3 regions of the Paludibacterium flexuosum genome follow, and region 3 is predicted to be linked to each of the others. Evidence: predicted binding sites of a transcription regulator. Region 3 holds the regulator's gene; each other region holds the start of a gene.
The links. Region 3 encodes FNR, which switches genes on or off when oxygen is low (the NO sensors DNR and NnrR bind a similar motif). Its sites were predicted from a motif close to TTGATNNNNATCAA; they were not measured.

Region 1 (2,185 bases), 1.7 Mb from region 3:
GATTTGGCGCGTCAGATCCTGCAGGCGGCCCGCGTATGAAGCCCGCCCTGATTCTGCATCACTATGCCGCTTCCCCCTACTCGGAAAAAATCCGTCTGATGCTGGGGCAGCGTCAGCTGCCATGGTTGTCGGTGGCGATGCCGCCAGTGTTGCCCAAGCCGGACCTGATGCAGCTGACACATGGCTACCGGCGCGCGCCGGTGCTGCAGATCGGTGCCGATATCTATTGTGATTCAGCACTGATCGCCGACGAAATTGAGCGTCGTTTCCCCCAGCCTGCGCAGCCGACGCCGCATGGTCGCGCACTGGCCGAAGTGTTGAGCCACTGGGTGGATATCGAGTTGTTCTGGCTGACTGTGCGTCTGGTCATGGGGCGGCACGCGGAGCAGATTCCGCAGTTCATGCTGGATGATCGCGCGGCGATGCACCGGCAATATGATTTCTCGCGCCAGACCCTGGTGGCCGACCTGCCGCAGGTGACGGCACAGCTGCGCCCGATGCTGGCCTGGCTGGATGCGCTGCTGACCGGACAGTCTTTCTTTGCCGGCGCGCTGCCGTCCGGCGGCGATTTTGGCGTCTACCATCCGCTGTGGTTCCTGAATAATATCGGTGCGCTGAACGAGCTGGCACCGCAGGATGGTCCTTTGCTGGCCTGGTTCGGCCGCATGACGGCGTTCGGTCATGGCGAGCATGCCGAACTCTCCGCTGCTGAGGCGATTCATCTGGCGTGGTCGGCACAGCCGGAGAAGGCCGGGGGTGTTGCCGAACCGGGCTGGCAGGTCGGGATGCCGGTGTCGGTGATGCCGGAAGGCTATCCGCTGGAGGCCGTCCATGGGGCGCTGTGCGGATTGACGGCACAGCGCATCTCCCTGGCGGTGGAGACCCCCGCCGGCGGACATTTGCACCTGCACTTCCCGCGGCTCGGTTATCAACTGACGCAGGCTGACTAGGCAAGCAGCCCGCCTTGCCTTTCCGGCGTGGCGGGCCGAGGTGGCCACGGGGCGGCCGCAGGTCCTGCGGCTTTACTTCGGTCCGGTCTGTTTGGATTTGCGGATCAGAATGCCGGCACAGCCGACGACAACGATGGTGGCAAACACGATGGTCACCAGGCTGAGAAGGCCGACATCGTCCGAAAGAAGTTGCTGAATCAGTGCCATGGTCCGCTCCTGTTGGTTTAACGGTCGTTATCCGAATGACATTATTTCTGAATCTAAATTAACCATTGTGCTGGTATGGTTTTTTGATGCAGATCAACGGTGCGGCGGGTGGAAAAACAAAACCCCACACGGCCTGCTGGCGGTGTGGGGCTGGCGACGGAGCGTGCCGGAGGGTCAGTCTTCTTCCGGGACGTTCAGCGCATTATTGCTGTAACCGGCGTCGACATAGGTGATCTCGCCGGTGATGCCGGAGGCGAGGTCGGACAGCAGGAAGGCGGCGGCATTGCCGACTTCTTCCGTCGTGACGTTGCGGCGCAGCGAGGACTGGCCGGCGACATGGTTCAGCAGCTTGGAGAAGTCCTTGATGCCCGAGGCCGCCAGCGTCTTGATCGGACCGGCGGAGATCCCGTTGACACGGATGCCGTCACGACCCAGTGCGCTGGCCATGAAGCGGACGCCGGCCTCCAGGCTGGCCTTGGCCAGACCCATCACGTTGTAGTTGGGGATGGCACGGATGGCACCCAGATACGACAGCGTCAGCAGGGCAGACTTGCGTCCCTGCATCATCGGGCGCGCGGCCTTGGCCAGTGCCGGGAAGCTGTAGGACGACACGTCGTGGGCAATCTGGAAGGCTTCGCGCGACAGCGAGTCGAGGAAGTCGCCGTTGAGCGCTTCGCGCGGTGCGAAGGCAATGGCATGTACCAGCCCGTCCAGCCCGTCCCAGTCCTTGCCCAGATCGACGAACAGCTGTTCGATTTCGGCATCGTTCTGCACGTCGCAGCGATAGACCAGCTTGCTGCCGAATTCGGCAGCCATTTCGCGCACGCGGTCTTCCAGCTTGTCAACGACATAGGTGAAGGCAAGTTCCGCACCCTCGCGATGACAGGCCTGGGCGATGCCGTAGGCGATGGATCGGTTGGAGATCATGCCGGTGATCAGAATTTTTTTTCCTTGCAGGAAACCCATCGTCAGTCCTTCTAACTAAACATAGCCTGCCATTATACCCAAGCCGGGCAGAAAACGCAGAC
Region 2 (2,185 bases), 370 kb from region 3:
TTTTCAGATCGCGCGAGACCAGACCATGTACGTGCGGGTTGGCACTCATGCGCAGTTCGCCATGCGGCGCCAGGGCCGCCAGGTCCGGACGCAGGGCGCCGGATTCGGTGAACAGTTCATCCGGGCCATAGCTCTTGAGCCAGGTTTCCAGTGCGTTGATGTGCTCCGGGGTCATGTCGGAGAACGGCACCTGGTGACTGCGCCAGTAGCCTTCCACCTTCTTGCCGTCGATTTCCTTCGGTCCCGTCCAGCCCTTGGGGGTCTTGAGGATGATCATCGGCCATTTCGGACGCGACAGCGGTTTGCCGGCCTTGTCTTCACGGGCGGCGCGCGCCTTGATATCGGCGATTTCGTCCATGATGGTGTCGAGTGTCGCGGCCATCTTGCGGTGGATGGCGGCGAAATCGTCCGGATCCTTGCCGATATCGACGAAGTAAGGCTTGTGACCATAGCCTTCGAACAGCTTGGTCAGTTCATCGGTCGACAGACGGGCCAAGACGGTCGGGTTGGCAATCTTGTAGCCGTTCAGATGCAGAATCGGCAGCACCACGCCATCACGCAGCGGGTTGAGGAATTTGTTGGAGTGCCAGCTGGTGGCCAGCGGACCGGTTTCGGCTTCGCCATCCCCCACGACGCAGGCGGCGATCAGCTCCGGATTGTCGAAGACCGCGCCATAGGCGTGCGAGACCGAGTAGCCCAGCTCACCGCCTTCGTGCATCGAGCCCGGGGTTTCCGGTGCCACATGCGAGGGAATGCCGCCCGGGAAGGAGAACTGCTTGCACAGTTTGCGCAGGCCTTCATGATCTTGCGAGACGTTCGGGTAAACCTCGGAGTAGGAGCCTTCCAGCCAGCTGTTGGCCACCAGACCCGGACCACCATGGCCAGGACCGGTGATATAGATCATCGGTTGCTTGCGGGCGTTGATGACACGGTTGAGGTGAACGTAGATGAAGTTCAGGCCGGGTGTCGTCCCCCAGTGGCCCATCAGGCGTGGCTTGATATGCTCGCGCTGCAGCGGTTGGCGCAGCAGCGGGTTGTCCATAAGGTAGATCTGGCCGACGGAGAGATAGTTGGCGGCGCGCCAGTAGGCGTGCATTTTATCCATCAGCGATTTGCCGAGTTGTGCCATGGGGAGTCCCGTATGAGTGCTGGAAAAAGGCCTACGCGAGGAGTCCGTAGAGTGAAATCGCAGTATAGGATGGCACCTGTATCTTTATATGATGCAAATCAAATAATTCGAAATATCTTTATGTAGAACTAAGCATTGGGGGCGAAAAAAAGCCCGCAAATGGCAAAAAATTTGCCGGCGGGCCGACTTTTCTGAGCGGAAAATGATGTGTGTGGTCAGTTTTTTTGATCGAAATGCGCTTTTTTTGCTTCTTGTTGTGTGTTTGCCTGGTTACTTTAATGCTTTTTGCAGGGTGGCTTCGTTGATCTCACCAATCCAGCGTTGCAAAATTTGACCGTTTTTGTCGATCAGCAGGGTAAAGGGGATATTTATCGTCGGGTTGCCCAGTGCGGGGAGCAAATCCGTGCTGTTTTCGTCGCCAATCCAGATGGGGTAGCGAATTTTTTGCTGCTGAACGAACTGTTGGACTGGTTTTTTTTCATCCAGGGCAATGCCAACCACCACGACGTTGCGTGGTTGCCATTTCTGGCTGAAGGCATTGAGCATGGGCATTTCCTTGCGGCACGGGCTGCACCAGGTGCCCCAGAAATTGACGATGACCCGCTTGCCGCGCAAGTCGGCCAATTTGACCTGGCGGCCATTCAGGTCGGTGAAGATCGTCTGGTCGAGTGCCGTGGCGTGGCTCAGGCCGGGCAGGAGGAGCAGGAGGCAAAGGAGCGGTCGGAGCAGGCGGATCATCATGGTGTTCTCTGGCGAAAAGTTCTGACAGTGCACGGGGCGAACGGGCTTGGTGCTAAAATGACACGGAATCCGGACAAGCGTTCAATCATAACGTGGCAGATGGTGTCATGCGAGCCGGTTTTGTGATTGTTTGTCATGTCCACAGGGTTGAATATCCTCGTGTCAACCCCCACCACTGAGCCATCTTCATTCTTCCTAGGAGGGCGTGATGCCCATACCGCACCTTTCCAATGTGCAGACCGGTCCCTTGCTGGAGCTGGAACGCCGCATCCTCGAGGCGCAGCCACAGATCGAGCACTGGTTCCGCAGTCAGTG
Region 3 (2,185 bases):
TGAAACCGAATGACGCCAGTTTGAAGATCGTCTCGCGCCCCACCTTGCGCGGATCAATCTCGATGGAATATTCACCTTCCGGCAAAAAGTCGAAATGCCCGCGCAGGATATTCATCAGTCGTTCGAGTTGCGCATCCGACAAGAAGGTCGGCGTACCGCCACCAAAATGCAACTGAATGACTTTTTCTCGCTCACCGACGGCATTTGCCACCATTTCTACCTCTTTTTCCAGGTAGTCGAGGTAGATATCTGCCTTGCTCTTGTCCTTGGTGATGATCTTGTTACAGGCACAGTAATAGCAAACAGTATTGCAAAATGGTAAATGAGCATATAATGATACAGCTTTACTATTCGCCCCGATGCGACGCTGTTTGAGCCAATGACGATAATCGGCCTCGCCGAAATCCGCATGAAAGCGGTCTGCAGTCGGGTATGAGGTGTATCTCGGGCCGGAGCCTTCCAGCCGTTCGATCAGTTGTCGATCGAACTCGAAATGCTCCGGAGAAAACGAATGGATGGTGGTCATGTCGGTATTTGATGGAAAAACCGGTGGTGGGCTGGTAAATTTGCGGAAAACATTTGAATTCCGCTTTGACAAGAGTCAAGGTTCAATTAAAGGTTGCTCAAAAAACGGCATGACTGACCAGACCACCATCCAATTGCATGCGCTCAAGCTCTCCTGCTCCAACTGCAGCTTGCGCGAACTCTGCCTGCCCGTCGGACTGAATCGCGAAGAGATGACGCAGCTTGATGCCGTCATCCGCCAGAGCCGTCGCATCAAACGGGGCGAGTATCTGTTCCGCAGCGGCGAGGGCTTCAAGTCGCTGTTCGCCGTGCGCACCGGCTTCTTCAAGACCTGCGTCTCCAGCCAGGATGGCCGCGAGCAGGTCACGGGCTTCCTGATGTCCGGCGAGCTGATGGGGCTGGATGGCGTGTCTTCCAACATCCATGGCTGCGATGCCATCGCCCTGGAAGACAGCGAAGTCTGCGAACTGCCGTTCAATCGAATCGAGAGCCTTGGTCGCGACATCCCCAGCCTGCAGCACCATTTCTTCCGCCTGATGAGCCGCGAGATTGTCCGCGATCAGAACGTCATGTTGCTTCTTGGCAACATGAAGGCAGAAGAGCGTCTGGCCGCGTTCCTGCTCAACCTGTCCCAGCGTCTGGCCATCCGTGGCTTCGCCGCCAATGACTTCATCCTGCGCATGAGCCGCGAGGAAATCGGCAGCTTCCTCGGCCTGAAACTGGAAACCGTCAGCCGCACGCTGTCGAAGTTCCAGCAACAGGGCTGGATCAGCGTCGATCACAAGCACATTCAGCTGGTGAAACCGGAAGAACTCAAGCAACTGATCGCCGGCTGCATCCACTCCAACAACGCGGAGTAACTTGCCAGTCCCGACAACGGGCGCCGCTCAGCAGGCGCCCGTTGGCATTTGCTGCTGCAGCTGCACCAGCCGCCCGGCATCCGGCCAGCGCGACGGCAGAACAAAGCCGCGCCGCAATTCGCGCCATCCCCCCTCCTCTGCCACCATTTCCGCCACCATTTGAGGCGCCTCGGCTTGTGTCATCTGCACACGCAGGGCCTGTGCCGACCCCACCTCGCCGCTGGCGGCCAGCGCCGGCGACAGCCAGCGCATGCGCGGCAGCCACAGCCAGCGACTGGAGGCGTCGCGACAGGGCCAGGGCTGTTCGCAGTCAGCCATCCAGCCTTGCCATTGGGTTGCCGGCGCGAATGCCGCCTCGTCAGGCGCCTGACGGTAAAAAAAGCAGCCACGCACCAGTGCCCCGGTGCGCGGTGCCTCAAACCCCGGCGGCAGGACTTGTCGGGCCAGCGCATGGCGACTCAGCCTCAATTGCTGAGCCAGCTTGTCCTGTTTCAGCAGCCAGGCATCGCGCAGACTGGGGCCCACCAGGCCTGACGCCCCCTTTCCGCACTGCAGATAGAATTTGCTGCAGGTTTCCAGATGCCAGGGCTGGCCATCAATACGCAGCAGGAAGTCGAACTCACCCAGCGTCAGCCCTTTGTCGCGCAGCACCAGATTGTGCGCAACCAGCTCGATATGGGGGGAATGGTCAAACCAGAAAGCCAGCAGTTGCTCGGCATAGTGGCCAAGCCGCCTGACGGGACGAGCCGCCAGCCAGCGGCGCAGTGGCGCCGGATCGTTGTCCAGCATCGCCAGGCGCC

Region 1: a site for FNR is predicted at 1,241-1,254, ahead of AACH39_RS00075 (DUF3149 domain-containing protein). Genes of this name have one in related genera too.
Region 2: a site for FNR is predicted at 1,218-1,231, ahead of AACH39_RS09905 (phosphoketolase family protein). Genes of this name have one in related genera too.

Annotation. Positions count from the first base shown of each region.
Region 1 is NZ_AP029060.1:17,044-19,228, forward strand. Features, by position in the region: gene AACH39_RS00065 (iron-containing alcohol dehydrogenase) at 1-39, shown strand, start outside; gene AACH39_RS00070 (glutathione S-transferase) at 36-950, shown strand; gene AACH39_RS00075 (DUF3149 domain-containing protein) at 1,023-1,157, opposite strand; gene fabI (enoyl-ACP reductase FabI) at 1,332-2,123, opposite strand.
Region 2 is NZ_AP029060.1:2,069,394-2,071,578, reverse strand. Features, by position in the region: gene AACH39_RS09905 (phosphoketolase family protein) at 1-1,129, opposite strand, end outside; gene AACH39_RS09900 (TlpA disulfide reductase family protein) at 1,400-1,870, opposite strand; gene gshA (glutamate--cysteine ligase) at 2,079-2,185, shown strand, end outside.
Region 3 is NZ_AP029060.1:1,699,693-1,701,877, forward strand. Features, by position in the region: gene hemN (oxygen-independent coproporphyrinogen III oxidase) at 1-526, opposite strand, end outside; gene fnr (fumarate/nitrate reduction transcriptional regulator Fnr) at 636-1,385, shown strand; gene AACH39_RS08035 (DUF1853 family protein) at 1,413-2,185, opposite strand, start outside.